One region of the Kurthia populi genome, then DNA from elsewhere that is predicted to be linked to it. Evidence: riboswitches for the same ligand, from Rfam matches in the RefSeq annotation. Region 1 holds a riboswitch; each other region holds the start of a gene.
What was found. Region 1 has a riboswitch for cobalamin ahead of ACFSY7_RS03640 (CbiX/SirB N-terminal domain-containing protein). Riboswitches for the same ligand answer to the same signal wherever they lie in the genome.
Positions count from the first base shown of each region.

Region 2: another riboswitch for cobalamin. It lies ahead of ACFSY7_RS18445 (Ig-like domain-containing protein); the one in region 1 lies ahead of ACFSY7_RS03640 (CbiX/SirB N-terminal domain-containing protein).
Region 3: another riboswitch for cobalamin. It lies ahead of ACFSY7_RS04110 (ABC transporter substrate-binding protein); the one in region 1 lies ahead of ACFSY7_RS03640 (CbiX/SirB N-terminal domain-containing protein).

Region 1 is NZ_JBHUOR010000019.1:25,369-30,912, forward strand. It holds tRNA gene ACFSY7_RS03635 (tRNA-Thr) at 105-175, opposite strand; gene ACFSY7_RS03640 (CbiX/SirB N-terminal domain-containing protein) at 335-1,525, opposite strand; cobalamin riboswitch at 1,660-1,832, opposite strand; gene ACFSY7_RS03645 (hypothetical protein) at 1,889-2,368, opposite strand; gene ACFSY7_RS03650 (hypothetical protein) at 2,454-2,918, opposite strand; gene ACFSY7_RS03655 (hypothetical protein) at 2,929-3,087, opposite strand; gene ACFSY7_RS03660 (aldose epimerase family protein) at 3,483-4,499, shown strand; gene ACFSY7_RS03665 (LysR family transcriptional regulator) at 4,511-5,395, shown strand; gene ACFSY7_RS03670 (CidA/LrgA family protein) at 5,514-5,544, shown strand, end outside.
Region 2 is NZ_JBHUOR010000140.1:8,823-14,366, reverse strand. It holds gene ACFSY7_RS18470 (CaiB/BaiF CoA transferase family protein) at 1-162, shown strand, start outside; gene ACFSY7_RS18465 (SDR family NAD(P)-dependent oxidoreductase) at 185-949, shown strand; gene ACFSY7_RS18460 (threonine/serine exporter family protein) at 1,039-1,785, shown strand; gene ACFSY7_RS18455 (threonine/serine exporter family protein) at 1,798-2,256, shown strand; gene ACFSY7_RS18450 (transcriptional regulator) at 2,410-2,562, shown strand; cobalamin riboswitch at 2,689-2,873, shown strand; gene ACFSY7_RS18445 (Ig-like domain-containing protein) at 2,982-4,532, shown strand; gene ACFSY7_RS18440 (DUF4430 domain-containing protein) at 4,600-5,544, shown strand, end outside.
Region 3 is NZ_JBHUOR010000023.1:26,746-32,289, forward strand. It holds gene tnpB (IS200/IS605 family element RNA-guided endonuclease TnpB) at 244-1,389, shown strand; gene ACFSY7_RS04105 (SIS domain-containing protein) at 1,513-1,887, opposite strand; adenosylcobalamin (AdoCbl) riboswitch at 2,132-2,263, shown strand; gene ACFSY7_RS04110 (ABC transporter substrate-binding protein) at 2,322-3,281, shown strand; gene ACFSY7_RS04115 (FecCD family ABC transporter permease) at 3,281-4,276, shown strand; gene ACFSY7_RS04120 (adenosylcobinamide amidohydrolase) at 4,279-5,544, shown strand, end outside.

The DNA.
Region 1 (5,544 bases):
TCTCCATAGCATACTGAAAAAACAAAAAAGCCGATAAACGCTGTTATATCAACGTTTATCGACTTTTTCTAAATTTTATGATGCTTTGTAATTGAACAAAGATATGCCTTCTGGGAGAATCGAACTCTCATCTACGGATTACGAGACCGTTGTTCTACCATTAAACTAAGTAGGCAAATAGGTAAATTAGTTATGTAACTTACAACTATTATTATACTCTTTTTTGTACTTTATACAATATTCCTGTCAGAAAAACACACTTCTTGTTTATTTAACTTTTTTCTACTTTAACGCTTTTACTGCTGTTCTATTAAGAAAATTACTTTGTGCACCCTTAATGATGATGAACATACTCATTTTCTTTCACGTATTCACGGAAATTCGCTAAATCTTGCATGCCTGTTGACGTGCCATCGATTGCTTGCTGCAAGCGCTCTAATAATACCGTTTGTAAATTTGGATGATACCCAAAATAAGAGGCTAACTCAATCGAAACGCTTGGATTTGTATCAGAAAATTGCTGCGCCATTAAGGCCATTCGTTCCATTAAGATACCTGTAAATAAGAAATATGGTAACATAATGACTTGTTTTGCACCTTGCGCTAGACAGATTTGCATGCCTTGCTCCACAGTTGGTGTTGTTACACCCATAAAAGCACATTCTACAGTTGAAACAGTCAGCTGTGCTTGTAAAATCGATGCGATGTTATAGAAATCCATTTTAGCATCTTCGTCACTGCTCCCACGACCGATCAATAAAATTGCCGTATCTTTATGAGGAATCGACACATCAAATTGAATTTCTTCTAAACGAGCCTTTAAAATATCAATAATTGCTTGGTGAATACCGATTGTTTGGCCATACGTAAAACGAATTTCTGGGAACTGCGCCTTTGCCTCTTCAATTTCTGCTGGGATATGTAATTTAGAATGCCCGGCATGTAATAAAATAATTGGAATCACATGGATTTCAACCGCTCCCTGTTCAATACACGCTTGAATACCGTCCTCAATATTAGGATTCGCAAATTCTAAAAAGCATGTCTCTACTAATAAATTGGCATCAATCGCTGGCTTCATTTGACGAATAAATGAACGCACTTCTTCATTCCCCGCTTCTAGTCTGCTACCATGCCCAACAAATAATACCGCTGTCTTTTTTGTGGCGCGCTTTTTACGATATTTTTCAATGCCTTTAATATGCCCTTCTTGACGCACGCGTTCGCCATTTACCATTTCATAAATAATCGCCTCACGCGCTACATTACCTTGCACAATACTACGCGCCGTTTGCTCCTGCTGCACAGAATACCAAGTACCTTTTGGATAATCAATTACGACACATTTATCTTTACAACGTCCATTACAGCGTGTCCGTGACGTATGAATAACCTCATCTAATTTTAGTGTACGAATTTCATCACGAATTTGTTGCGTGACATCTTCTGCGCCAGCTCCCATACAAGTAGCTCCGTTACAAATCATTAAATGACGCTCCATTTTCGTTAAATTCCACGTTGTCATGCTAACTCCCCCTCATGTTGTTGATTCCCACACAGAGGATAGAAAGCATAAAAAAAGACACTTTCCCCTATAAAAAGTGCACTAAAAAAACGCAAATAACCTTTGCTTATTCCGCACCTATCCTCGTAGGGTGAATCATCGAAGATTAAATGGTAGGTCTCCTGGCTTCTCTTCAACGTACTTTACACCTTCCCGTTTACACAGTGGTTTTTGTAAAGCACTCCAAGTTACAGTTGCGGGACAGCATCGGTTTTTCACCGATTTCCCTATTAAGCTAAGAATTAGCGCCATTCATCATATTGAATTGCTTTCATTTTAGCATTAAATTTTGAAAAATCAAATAGCTCTATAAAAAAAGAGAGGCTATTCGCCTCCCTCCTGCTGTGCTAATTCAATAGTATGTCGCTTGAAAAAACCGATGCCAAATGCGATAGCTTGCAGGCTAAAGAAAATCATTTCATTGACGAACCAGCCATTTGTATAGCTATTCCATATAGGAAAATTAAAAATAAGCGAACCCTTATCAGCGATACCACCACCAAAGGCAGTCAAATCCGCCTGTACTTGTGTGTATTCTAGATATGTACTAAGTGCCAAAATAACGCATAACACGACGATATAGCTTACAATTTGTTGTCCCTTCGCTTGCGCAAAATAACGGGAGCCAATGACAAAGCTAATGAATAAACTAATCAGTAAAAATGGAATAACAAAGACAAGCGGAATAAATGCTGGATTTATATTTTTTAATGACTCATCCGGCGCTAATGTAAAATAATAGCGCACAACAAAGACACCAAATAATGAGATTGCTAATGAAATATACCACGCTAATTTACTCAAAAAATCACCTTCCATTGTTCATTATAAAAGAACTAGCTGAAAAAAAATAGCGCAAGCACGGCTTTCCTCCGCACTTGCGCTATCATTACATTGTTAATTGCTGCAATGTTTGTAATTGCACAGTTAATCGTATAAAAAGTTCATTTTGCTCGATGGCTTCATTGCGCTCCTTTAGTAGCTTTAAGTAGCTACATAATGCATACGTAAATGCATCGATAAACGCTAACTTCGGCAGCATCGTACGCTTTAACGTTTTTAATGTATCCGGATCAAAATTACGAAACTCCAGGACGCGCCCTAAAAAAATCACATCATAGGATTTTGATGTACTATACGTATGAAAGGTTTGTGGGTCATCTGTATGCAAAGCATTTATTAAAGACTTTGCAATATCCTCTATTAGAATACCATGATTAACATTTGACTCAATCGATAGTTTTCGATTGCCTTCTAGTAGGACATCAAATTGACCACCTCGCCAAAAAAACTGATTAAACTCACCCTTTTCAATAAGTTCATCATCGTGAAACACCGTCCAGATAATACGCATTGTATCCCTCCTATGCTTCATATACGAGCAATGAAGCCGTGAATAATGTTAAAAAGATTAGCTCTACAAACAGCGTAATAAAATCCCATTTCGTTGTACGTAGTTTTCCCATTGGCATCCATAGCACGTACAGACGCCCGATTATAAGCAATGCACATAATGCTAGCATCCAACTGTAGGGATATAGCAAATAGGCATAAAAATAAATACCAAATTTCAAACAAAATTCAACCACAATACGGAGAAAGCGATGTTGTCGTAAAGAGGTGTAAAGTATCCCAAGGAGGGGCTGTTTCACCTGCTCCCCATATAATACCGCCTTGTACCGTTTATACTGAAGCAATCCATCAATGCTTACAATGATGAGCATGATACAATACAAAAATACAAAAAATACCGGTTGTGTCATCGTCATGTAAATCATTCCCATCTATCATTGATTTCATTTATTATACCGAATTTTGCCAAATTTACTATAGCTTCACATAATGTTCGATTTTTCGTTTTCTTGAAGTCTTGTAGTATACTGAAAAAAAGGAATGAATTTGTAGAGGAGCTGTTAAAATGAACTACGTTGTCAATGCCGTTACACAAGATATTCATACCATTACACTCAATGCAAAGGACGGCGCTAATATTGTGCTTACAAACGCTGGAGCTGCTATCGTTGCGCTATGGGTGCCTGATAAAGAGCGCCAATTAGGTAATGTCGTGCTTGGTTATGAAAACATTGAGCAGTATTTAAATAATGATATGGCACTCGGCGCTACAATCGGTCGTCATGCAGGGCGTATTGAGCAAGCACAGATTTGTATAAACGGGGCACAAATTCAGCTACCGGCAAATGAAGGCACTCACCTACTCCATGGTAATTTCAGCTCACTGCTATGGAATTACGAAATTATTGAGCGCGCTGATGATATTTCTGTTGTCTTTACGTTACACTCAGATGCTGGCTCTGATGGCTTCCCTGGAAATGTCGACGTCAATGTGACGATGACATTTAATGAAGCGCATGAACTTCGTATTGACTATGACGCATTAAGCGATGCAAAAACGGTCTTAAATTTAACGAATCATAGCTATTTCAATTTAAGTGGTCATCCTTTTCAACCAATTGGTGACCACTTATTAGAAGTAAAAAGCGATTATTATTTGGAACTCGCCGAAGATTCGATTCCAACCTATGCAAAGGCCACACGTAATTCTTCCTTCGACTTTAGCGAGCCACAACTGCTCGCTCACCTTTTCGATAAAGATGACGTGCAGCTTACACGTGGAGGTGGCTTAGACCATCCCTTTCATTTATTACCGCAGCAGCCACAAATCCGCTTGGTTGAGCCACATGTTGGACGCGTTTTAACTGTTGAAACAAGCTATCCATTTGCGGTTATTTATAGTGGTAATAATATTGATGAAACGGCGATTCTTACAGAGCATTTACAAGCTAAAAAACAAAGTGCGATTTGCTTTGAAACACAGCTCGCTCCCTATTCTCATTTCAAAAAACGCTTTGACGCTGAGCTTGCAGCCAATCAACGCTATCACTACACAACAAATTTCCGCTTCACTACGCTTTAGGAGGCTTATTTATGGATGTTCGTCAACTCACCTATTTTACCGAAGTCGCAAAACAACAAAGTTTTACAAAAGCAGCACATAAACTGCATGTTACACAACCGACGATTTCAAAAATGGTTCGTCAGCTCGAATCTGAACTCGGCACAACATTACTCGATCGTTCGAGTAAACATGTTCAATTAACCGATGCAGGAGATGTTGTATTTGAGCGCGCTATTCAAATTATTCAAATGGTGGATGAAGTCCATTTAGCATTAGAAGATATGGAGCATTTAAAAACGGGTCATTTAACATTAGGCATGCCGCCGCTTATCGGTATTTTATTTTTTCCTCAAATCATGAAGGGCTTCCAACAACTCTTCCCAGATATTTCATTTCAATTAGATGAAATCGGCGCTAACATCGTCAAAGAACGTGTCTTATCTGGTGATTTAGATGGTGGTTTTGTGATGCTACCTGCTCACGATGAAGACTATGATTGTATTCCTTTTGTAAAAAAAGATGTGTACGTCATTGTTCATAATGACCATCCATTAGCAACAAAATCTACTATTTCAATGCGTGATTTAGAAAATGAGCCCCTGCTGCTATTTTCAGAAGACTTTACCTTGCATGACCGTATCATTCAAGAATGTGAAGATTTTGGCTTTGAACCAACGATTGCTTTTGAAAGCTCACAGTGGGAATTTATTAGCCAAATGATTGAACATAATTTAGGTATCGCCTTATTCCCTGAACCATTTGCGCATAAAACCAATCCCAATGTGGTGAAAATGATTCCATTAGAGAAGCCAATTTTATGGGAAATTGCTTTCATTTTAAAAAAAGATCGCTACCGTTCACAGGCAATGCGTGCATTTCTTGACTACGTGAAAAAGAATTCCAATTTGGAATAATGATGATAATAATTATGTATTTTACGAATGTAGCTTTTTGTTATACACTGAATAACGAATTAACAAAGCGCTAGCATATTATTTAAAAAAAGCGCGTTATTTAAAGGTCGTGATTTCGTTGAAAGTCCTTCAAAAAGCACTTCAGATTA
Region 2 (5,544 bases), on a different contig from region 1:
CAAGCGATGTTAAGGAATGAGCCTGAACTCTGCATCACGCCTGTATTAACATTTTTAGAAGCCACACAGCAACCCCATGCACAAGCAAGAGGGCTTGTTGAAAATATGCAACTTGTGTCACCATTACGTTTTATTAAGACATCTACAGAGAAATCTAAATAGAAGGCTAATAGGGGGATGAACAATGAACATTGAACAAAAGGTAGCGATTGTAACAGGAGCGGCATCAGGACTAGGATTTGCGACAGCAAAAATGCTAGCGGATAACGGCGCAGTGGTACAAATCTTTGATGTCAACGAAGAAAATGGTCAAAAAGCAGCGACAGAAATCGGCGGCACATTCCACAAAGTTGATGTTACGAGTGAAGAGCAAGTGCAACAAGCGATTGACGCCATTATGGCGAAGCACGGGTATTTAGATATCGCTGTAAACTGTGCTGGTATCGGACCGCCCGCAAAAGTATTTGGTCGTAAAGGCGTGATGTCGCTTGATTTCTTTAAGAAAATTATCGATATTAATTTAATTGGAACATTTAATGTATTGCGCCTTGCGGTAGAACAAATGGCTAAAAATGAGCCGACGGACGAGCATCCAGATCGTGGAATTGTCATTAACACCGCTTCGATTGCCGCATTTGATGGCCAGATGGGACAAGCCGCATACAGCGCAAGTAAAGGTGCCATTGCGAGCATGGCTTTACCGATTGCCCGCGACCTCGCAAGCTTAAATATTCGTATTAATACGATTGCACCAGGATTATTTGAAACACCACTGATGCAAGGAATGCCAGAAAATGCGCTTGCTTCCTTACGCCAAATCCCAGAATATCCAAAACGTTTAGGGGATCCTTCTGAATATGCCTTTACGGTGAAATATATGATTGAGAGTGCGTATTTAAATGCGGAACTCATTCGTCTTGATGCAGCAACACGTATGCCTGCAAAATAATGGGTTATCAAAACCACAAATAACTACTATAATGTTAAGGAGCCAGCGATTTTTTGGCTCCTTACTTTTATTTTATAAGGAGGGACAAGATGGATACATCATCTGTCTTTGCGGCGGACTGCTTTTTACTCGCAGGGCGCTTACTCATGCAAAGCGGCGCAGAAACGTATCGTGCAGAAGATACAATGCTTCGCATGGCACGTTCACAGGGCTATCAGGATGCACAAAGTTTTGTGACACCAACCGGTATTATTTTTTCAGCTAGTCATGAAAGCCCGACACGTATTGCACAAATTCCACGACGCGCAACAGATTTATCAAAAATCGCTGAAATTAATACGATTTCTCGTGCACTAACAGCAAATCAATTATCAATTGAAGAAGCGTATGAACAATTAAAAACGCTTGAAAATAAAAATCTTTTTCGTTCAGAACTTGCACAAGTTATTTACGCAGCAATCGCAAGTGGTTGCTTCGTCATTCTTTTTATGGGTTCCGTTTGGGATATGCCAGCCGCAGCGATTGCGGGGGGCATCGGGCACTGGGTCTGCTTACGCGTAAATGCGATTACAAAGGTGAAGTTTTTTGCCGAATTTACTGCATCCATTGCAGTTGGTTTAATGACGCTACTCGCGCTCTATATAGGCTTTGGCTTTGAAGAGGATAAAATCATTATCGGCGCGGTTATGCCGCTTGTACCAGGCGTCCCGATTGCCAATGCGGTGCGTGACATGATGGCGGGGCATTTTGTATCCGGCGTCACAAAAGGCGCAGAGGCATCTCTTACAGCCCTAGCGATTGGTTCAGGTATCGCCTTTGTACTTATTTTATTTTAAGGAGACTTTGCTATGGATTATGTTTTACAACTTGTGTGTGCATTTGTTGCTACCTATGGCATTGCGATTATTTTCAACGTACCAAAATCAACACTCATTCCGTGTGGACTCGTTGGGATGATTGGGTGGCTCATTTATTACGCGATGATTCAGCAGCAAGTAGACAGTGTCACCGCATCGTTTTGCGGGGCATTTATTATTTCGATTGTGGCCCATTACCAAGCATTTAAACACAAAACACCGATGCTGATTTTTGTTGTAGGGGGTATTATCCCACTTGTACCCGGGGGCTTAGCGTATGAGGCAATGCGTCATGTTGTCGCAAACGAATACAATGAGTCACTACAATTTTTCTTAAAAACTGGCATTATTACGGGTGCAATTGTAATGGGACTTGTAATCGCTGAAGTATTAGTACAGATGTATCGCAAAATGATGACGCGCTTAAAAAAGGCCAAAACACTAAACTGACAAGAGCTTAGCCATAGAGGCAGGGCTCTTTTTTTATTTATTTTTAAATTTTCTGATAAATATCATTGACGACTGTTTCAAACTGTTATATATTATTTTTATAAAAGATATTTGTTATATAACAACTAACACATTCAGAGAGGATTGGTAAAAATGGATATGTATCGTGAAGGGTATCGAATTTATTGCGAGGCTTGTGAACAGTATGGACTGCAGTCGATGAATTTTCATTTGTACGTAAAAAACTTAACAGAGGAGCAACTACATGCCTATAATACGCATAAAAAATGTGAAGTCGCCGTCTAGCGTACGACCGCTCTATTCGCCTAATCTCAACTTATTTCATTCGTAAAATAAGTCGAGGTTAGGCGATTTTATTTATTTTCTCTAGAAAAAGCGTTTACATCCGAACGTTTTTATGGAATACTATAGAACAATTGAATATGTAGAAGTGCCCAATTGGGATAATAGGGAAGATTGGTGAAAAGCCAACGCAGCCCCGCTACTGTATGTGTGATGAAATAGTTTTGTGCATTGTTGCTTGCGATAAAGCAATGAGAAGCCGCTAGAGTAAAAAGATCACGAGCCAGGAGACCTGCTTCTACATCGTTAACAAACTTCGAGGGGAAGTGGTGTTTTGCAAGCTTTTTTGGCTTATTATATATAGTTGTCCTCCCTAAGAATTGTTGCGTGAAAATTCTAAAAAATCAGGGGAGGATTTTTTTATGTTCAAAAACAAATGGGTAGCATCTTCAGTTGTGGTAGCACTTACATTAAGCGCTGTGCCAGCTTGGAGTGCACAAGCACAAGAAGTCACACCAATCGCTAGCAATACAGCATCGGCGGTATCATATACGGCAGCATTAAATGATGCGTCGGCATTTACGTACGCGATGGCAAAAACACCAACAACCGATTTAGGGAGCTCGGTACTGACATTAGCGAAAGCCAATTTCCCTGTAGCGAAAAATTATTACGATACATACTATCAAACCGTAGAAGCGGAAGCAAAAAATGATTTTGCAAGCTTTTCTGCTGTTAGTAAATACGCAACAACTGTGCTTGCGGTGACAGCCATCGGCAAGGATGCAACGAATGTAGGCGGCGTTAACTTAATCGAAAAAATGGTCGCTTATGCACAACAACAAAAAGCAAAAGGCGATGTAGATACGGCATTTGAGCTATTAGAAATGGATTACTACTGGCTATTAACAGCGCTTGATGCCAACGATTATGCGGTGCCTAAAGCGAATGAAGCGGATTTCTCACGTGAAGCAATCGTAGACTTCCTTGTAACTAAAGCTTATTCAGACGGTGGCTTCTCATGGGGCTCATCAAGTGAATGGGCAACGGGTGCCGATGTCGATTCAACGGCAATGGCGATCACAGCACTTGCGCCCTATAAAACACAACCAGCTGTAGATAAGGTCATCACAAAAGGCTTGGCATTTATGCAGTCACAATTAAGCGACCAGGCCGGCTTCTATAGTGAATGGGCAAAAGGAGATAGTCCAGAATCTGTTTCACAGCTTATTATTGCGCAATTAGCACTTGGCATTAATCCACAGCAACACGAGCAGTTTGTGTTAGCGAATGGTGCATGGACGGTATCAAACTTATTAACAAGTTATGATAAAGCACAGCATGCGTTTAAAAACTCGGCACAAGGTACAGTGAACCAAATCTCAAACGTACAAGCTGCACAAGCACTAACCGCATATGCACAACAAACACCATACTATGATTTATCAGCAGTGGACGCAACAAAATTTAACTATGATACAACTGCACCGGTAGCCGCAAAGATTTCTGCAGTGTCGGATAAATCAACAATGCTAAAAGGCACAGCTGAGAAATATGCGACGGTGACAGTGAAATCTAGTAAAAAAGTGCTTGCAACGACATTAGCAGATGGCACAGGACGCTACGATTTAGCGATTGCGAAGCAAAAAGCTGGCACTAAATTAGTCGTGACGGTAACAGACGCTGCGGGCAATACCTCAAAAGTTAAAACGGTCACAGTAGCGGATAAAACGGCACCTGCTGTGGCGAAAGTGAATACGGTAAAAGCAGGTACGAAATATGTGACTGGTAAAGCTGAAAAAGGTGCAACAGTAATCGTTCAAGTAAACGGCAAAAAATATCGCACGAAAGCATCATCAACAGGCAAATTCAGCGTAAAAATTCCAAAGCAACAAACGAAAAAAGCATTGTTAGTAATGGTAAAAGATACGGCTGGCAACAAATCAAAAACGCTGAAAGTACGTGTAAAATAATGAGTTTTGTCACTGTAGGGGGCTGGAATTTCCAGCGCCCTCTTTGACGTATAAGGAGGATTTTTAGATGAAACGCTTATTAGGAGGAATGTTAGCCGCTTCGATGCTACTTAGTGCGTGCAACGTGCAATCCGTTGATGAATATGAAAAAGAAAAAGCGCGCTTAGAAAGTGAGCAAGCTGCAACTGCATCATCGACAGTAAATGAAACGAGTTCGGCACAACAAGAACCCGTAGAGGCTGCAAACAAACAGAAATCGAGCGAGGATGCACAAGAACGAAAGGATAAAGCAGAAATAAAGCCGGATGACAAGGAAGCTATCGATAAGCAGGTTGATAAAGAAAAGATTATAGAAGATACAGATAAGGTAGCTACACCTGCAGCGCCAGCAAAAACAGAGGAGCAGCAAACGAACGACGCGAAACCAGCGGCAGAAGAAAAAACGGCAACGCCAAAAGAAGCCACTGCACAGGATGAAAAATCTACTACTTCAGCGGCCGATACTACTAATAAACAGCCAACGTCAGCGGATAAAACAACAAGCGAACATCAAAAGCCTGCAACAACTGCACCTGTGAAGCAACCGACGCCTGATAATACCGCGAAACCGAAGCCGACAACACCACAAAAAGAAGATAAAAAAGAAACGGTGACGGTGTCAGTACGCGTGGATACATTGCTGCAGCAGGAGCATTTCAATCGCTTACCTGAAGCACTGCAAAGCACAAAATATGTTCCGTCAAACGGCATTATTTTAAAAGCAGGCACGTACACGATTGAAAAAGGAGATAGTGCCTGGACGGCAACGCGAAAAGCCTTGCAAAAACATGGCATCCACTTCGAATATGAAGGCGAAGGGGAATCAGGCTATGGTTCTGTTTATGTAGAAGGCATCAATCATATTTATGAAAAGCAAGCGGGTAGCCTATCTGGCTGGATGTTTGCCGTTAACGGTAAAGCACCTGGTGTCGGGGCATCAGCATATGATATAAAAGATGGCGATAAAATTACG
Region 3 (5,544 bases), on a different contig from region 1:
AGGAGCGAAGTGAGTAGGTGGGCGATGCATGCTATGCTTTTGGCGAACAGCGCGTTTCAAGAGATGCTCGTTAAAATACTCGTTAATAGGGCTTGCTATTGATTGAAAAAGGGTATGGAAAGACTAGAACTGTTTTGCTCTAAAAACGCCTGTCGGATTTCTACTGACGGTACTTCAATCGAAACGATTAAAAAATAGCTTCAATCTCAAAGCAAAAAATAATTAACGGAAGAGGTGAACGTATTGTCACAAAATAAAGCCTACAAATTTAGGTTATATCCAAATAAGGACCAACAAGCACGCATCCATCAAACGCACGGTCATTGTCGTTTTGTCTATAACCATTTTCTTGAACTTTGGAACACTTCCTATAAAGAAGAAGGCAAAAGCTTAAATCGTAGCTTGATGTCTAAAGTCCTCACGAAGATGAAGAAACAAGATGAAACAGCTTGGCTGAGAAACGTAGACAGTGTGGCATTACAAGCCTCTTATGAATATTTAATCGATGCCTTCAATCGATTTTTTAAGAAACAGAATAAATACCCTCGTTTCAAAAGCAAAAAAAATCCCGTACAAAGCTATACAACCAAAAATACAAATAACAATATCGCGATTGTCGGTAACCACATCAAACTACCGAAACTTGGGCTTGTGAAGTTTGCGAAGTCTTGTGAGATAGAAGGACGTATCATGCGCGCAACGATCAAATATCATGCAAGTGGCCATTTTTACGTATCGATTGCATGTGAAGTACCGGACGTTCAGCCGTTACCGAAAACCAATCAATCTGTCGGGATTGATTTAGGTATCACCGATTTTGCGATGCTGTCTGATGGACGTAAAGTGGATAACCAACGCTTTACGGTGAAGATGGAGAAGCAGCTAAAGCGGGAACAACGCAAGTTATCACGTCGCTACGAACAAGCAAAAAAAGAGAACCGCGTTTTACGTGACTGTATGAACTACCAAAAGCAACGTCGTAAAGTCGCGCGCTTGCGTGAACGTGTTGCGTTTCAGCGGGAAGATTTTTTAAATAAGTTATCAACGGAACTCATTCGCCAGTACGACATCATCTGCCTAGAAGACTTACACACCAAAGGCATGTTGAAAAATCATAAACTAGCAAAAGCCATTAATGACGTTTCTTGGTTTTCGTTTGTGCAAAAACTGATGTATAAAGCGAAGTGGTATGGCCGAGAAATCGTAAAGATTTCACGCTTCTATCCATCGAGCCAACTTTGCCATGTCTGTGGGCATCGAGATGGCAAGAAGTCCCTCGACATTCGCGAGTGGGTTTGCCCATCTTGCGGTGAAACGCTAGACCGAGACCTTAACGCAAGTCGGAACATTTTAGCCGAAGGACTCACGCTGTTAACCCAACAACCGTAGGGACTACGGGGCTCGCCTACTCAAGAAGTGAAGCCACTGTTCGAGCTGTCGGAACAAGCAAGCACTGTTCGTAGGAATCCCCCACTTCAAGCGCATTCGTAAAAACGGCTAAGTGGGGGTAGTTCAATTTAAAAATAAATTGGTTGCATCATGTGTACGTAAAATAGGCTCCGAATACTTCGTATAATTCGATGTTAAAAAGTAATAGTAGAGCATATCAACGACATACAACTGCGCGATAAGTGACGCTGTCGCGGCTGTGCGGATTTTACCGCTAACCTCTAATGCACTGTGTAAAAGTGTCACCGTGGCTTGTTTTGCAAGCTCGGAGTCTTGATTGCCGGTCACCGCAATGACAGGAATTTGTAGGCTCTTCGCAATGTTTTCTAGCTGCTCGATTTGCGTTTTTTCACCAGAATTTGAAATAAGCACAAGTACTTTATTTTCTGGGTTAGCAGAAAGCAGTGTTGTAATCAGATGAATGTCTGAATGGGTAATGACATTTTTTCCGAATTATTTAAAAAAAGAAAACCCTAACATGGATGGAATCACTTTCGTTTATTTACAAATAATGTAATCTAAAAGTAATAAAATTTCATTTTTTGTTTAAAATATTTTTTAAAAAGAAATTAAATTACATTTTAAAATAAAGTAAGCACGAAATCAGTGCGTAATTACATAAAAATGACACACTATTCCGAATATGCTTTCTTAACTCCTTGAAGTTTTGTATAATAGGGGCAATTAAACACACAGACATAGTAGGGGAAATGAGTGAAAATCTCATGCGGTCCCGCCACTGTAATGAAGTAATTCGAAGCCAGATTACCTACTATTTTCTTGAATGTGCTACGAGGATAGTCAACTTTTAGGGGGCTTCTGTATGTACAGGGGCCTTTTTATGTTCTCGGGAAATGAGAGGAGAATGGATTTTGAAAAAATGGATGTCATGGGGTTCCGCATTAGCGGTCTCAGCAATGTTATTATCAGGCTGCGGTACAGCAGATCAGACAAATGACAAGGAAAAAACAACACAGTCAGCGCAGCAAAATGCGTACCCATTAACAGTGAAGGATGCGACAGGTAAAGAAATTAGCATTAAGCAAGAGCCTTCAAAAATTATTACCTTATCACCAAGCATTACGGAATCATTATTCGCACTTGACTTAGGAGATAAGGTGACAGGTGTTACAACGAATGATGATTATCCGAAAGAAGCGACTAAAAAAACAATGGTTGGCGATATGAATCCAAATATCGAAAAAATCATTTCGTTAGAACCTGATTTCGTGTTAATTGATGCGTCATCATTAGGTACGGCTGAAGCAGGTTTAGAGCAGCTACGTGATGCAGGAATCACTGTATTTGTTGTGCCAACAGCAAATTCATTTGATGAAACGTATGCCAATATCGAACTAATCGGTAAGGTGACAAATAAAGAAGCTGAAGCGAAAAAAATTGTTGCAGATATGCAGAAAAAAGTAGCGGATGTACAACAGAAAATTAAAGATGCCAATGTGAAAGAACGTTCTGTATTTGTCGAAACATCAGATGCACCAGACATTTATACAGCGGGCAATAACTCGTATATGCAAGAAATGTTCGACTTAATTGGTGCGAATAATATTGCTAAAGATGGCGGCGAAAATTGGTATAAAATCGACCCAGAAGCGATTGTAAAAGGCAACCCAGATGTCATTATCGTGAAGTATGATTACGTACCAAATATCATGAAGAAAATTAAAAAACGTGATGGCTTTGATACCATTACAGCGGTGAAAGAAGACCAAATTGTGCAAGTCGATGACAATTTAACAAGTCGTACAGGTCCACGTTTAGCAGATGGCTTAGAAGAAATCGCGAAAGCTGTCTATCCTGAGGCATTTAAATAATGAAAAAACATGTTGTCGGGTATACCGTATCCTTTGCGCTATTAGTTGTAGCGGCATGGTTTGCGATTAGTATTGGCTCGGTGAAGGTTCCACTATCTGTATTGTGGAATCCATCATCAGCGGATGCAGCCTCGGCAAATATTATATGGAAAATCCGCGTGCCACGTGTGATTTTAGCCGGTCTTGTAGGGGCAGCACTTGCTATGGCAGGTGCTGCCTTTCAAGGTTTATTGAAAAATCCACTGGCTGATCCATATACGCTGGGGGTTTCTTCTGGGGCATCGGTCGGAGCGGTGATGACAATTTTCTTCGGTATTTCGTCATCCGCGCTTGGCCTATACACATTACCGATTTTTAGTATGATTGGTGCAATGGTCGCAATGGTGTTAGTGCTTGGCTTTTCACGCCTTGTCGATCGTTCGATGAAAATGGAAACATTGATTTTAACAGGGATTATTATTAGTGCCTTTTTAAGCTCCGTTATTTCACTTATGATTGCACTAACTGGTGAGGAACTGCGTCAGATTTTAAACTGGCTCATGGGGAGCGTATCGATGCGTGGCTGGCCGTATATTAAAATGATTTGGCCATTTTTACTTGTTGGTGCCTTGATGCTATGGATGAATCGCAAGGAACTAAATGCCTTATTATTTGGCGAGGAGCGCGCGCATTATTTAGGGGTCAATGTGAAGCGCAGCAAGTGGATGATTTTAGTGGGCGGCTCGATTTTAACAGGCTGTGCCGTAGCGGTGTCAGGGACAATTGGCTTTGTTGGTTTAGTTGTACCGCATATGACACGTCTACTTTTCGGTGCAGATCATCGTCATTTACTACCGCTCTCAATTATTAATGGTGCCACGCTACTTATCGTCTGTGATTTAGTAGCGCGCACGATTATTGCACCATCCGAATTACCGATTGGCGTCATTACATCATTTATTGGTGCGCCAGTATTTGCTTATATTTTCTTTAGACAACGTAGAAAGGGGCGTTAAACATGTTAGAGATTCACGGCTTAACAGGGGGCTATGATAAAAAAGAAATTGTTCGAGATGTGAGCTTTTCATTACAGAAGGGGCGAATGCTCGGCATTTTAGGGCCAAATGGTAGCGGGAAATCGACGCTTTTAAAAATGATTAGTGGCATTTTACCGCTAACTGCCGGTGATATTTTAATCGATAACAAGCCTCGAACAAGCTACAAACAAAAGGAATTAGCTCGCAAGATGGCCGTGCTACCACAGCTTCATGCTCATGCTTTTTCCCATACCGTCGCGGAAACAGTCGCGCTTGGGCGTTACCCGCATCAAAGCGGCTTATTTTCACAGTGGTCAGCAGAAGATGAGGCAGCGACAACGGAGGCAATGACTCAAACGGGTGTCGCAAAGTACCGCGATGAGGAGCTGGAATATTTATCAGGCGGCGAGCAGCAACGGACCTTTATTGCACAGGCACTTGCCCAGCAGGCGGAGCTTTTACTGCTAGATGAGCCGACAAATCATTTAGATTTAGAACATCAACGTCAAATTATGGACATGCTAAAGCATGAGGTAGCAACGCGACAGTTAACGGTTGTGTCGATTTTTCATGATATGAATTTAGCGGCGTTGTACTGCGATGAGCTTCTATTACTAGAAAATGGACGCGTACGCGCATACGGTGCGCCTGCGGAAGTCTTGACTGAAGACGAGATTGCACAAGTGTATCATACGGCGGTCGCACGCTTTGCACATCCACAGCTAGCGACGCCGCAAATGGCACTGCTGCCGAATATTGAAATAGCACAAAATCGCGTGACGCTCGAGCAGTTCCGAGTGGAAAATGAATTTGTTCATTTAAAGGCTACAAAACCGCTTCGTACATTATCTGCGGCACTGCATAATCCGGGTTTTGGCTGGTTCCGTCATTTTTTAAATCGCACTGTCGATGCGCAGTATATGTGTGATGATGCACATGCAGAAATGAAAAATTATATTAAAAATCATCATTTACCAATTGAGCAAACCGTTGCGATGATGACAGCGGTAGATGTAAAGCATGCGGTGATTCGCCGTTATAAAGAGGAAGACCATGAAATCTTTGTGATGGTCACAGCCGGTGTCGGCAATGCTGTCGATGCGGCACGCGGCCATTTACATGCGGAGCCACAGCGTGTTGGCACGATTAATTTATGGGTCATTATCAATGGGGTATTAAGTGATGAATCATTCATGCAGGCGATGATGACGACCATTGAGACGAAAGTAAAGGCGATGCAAGATGGC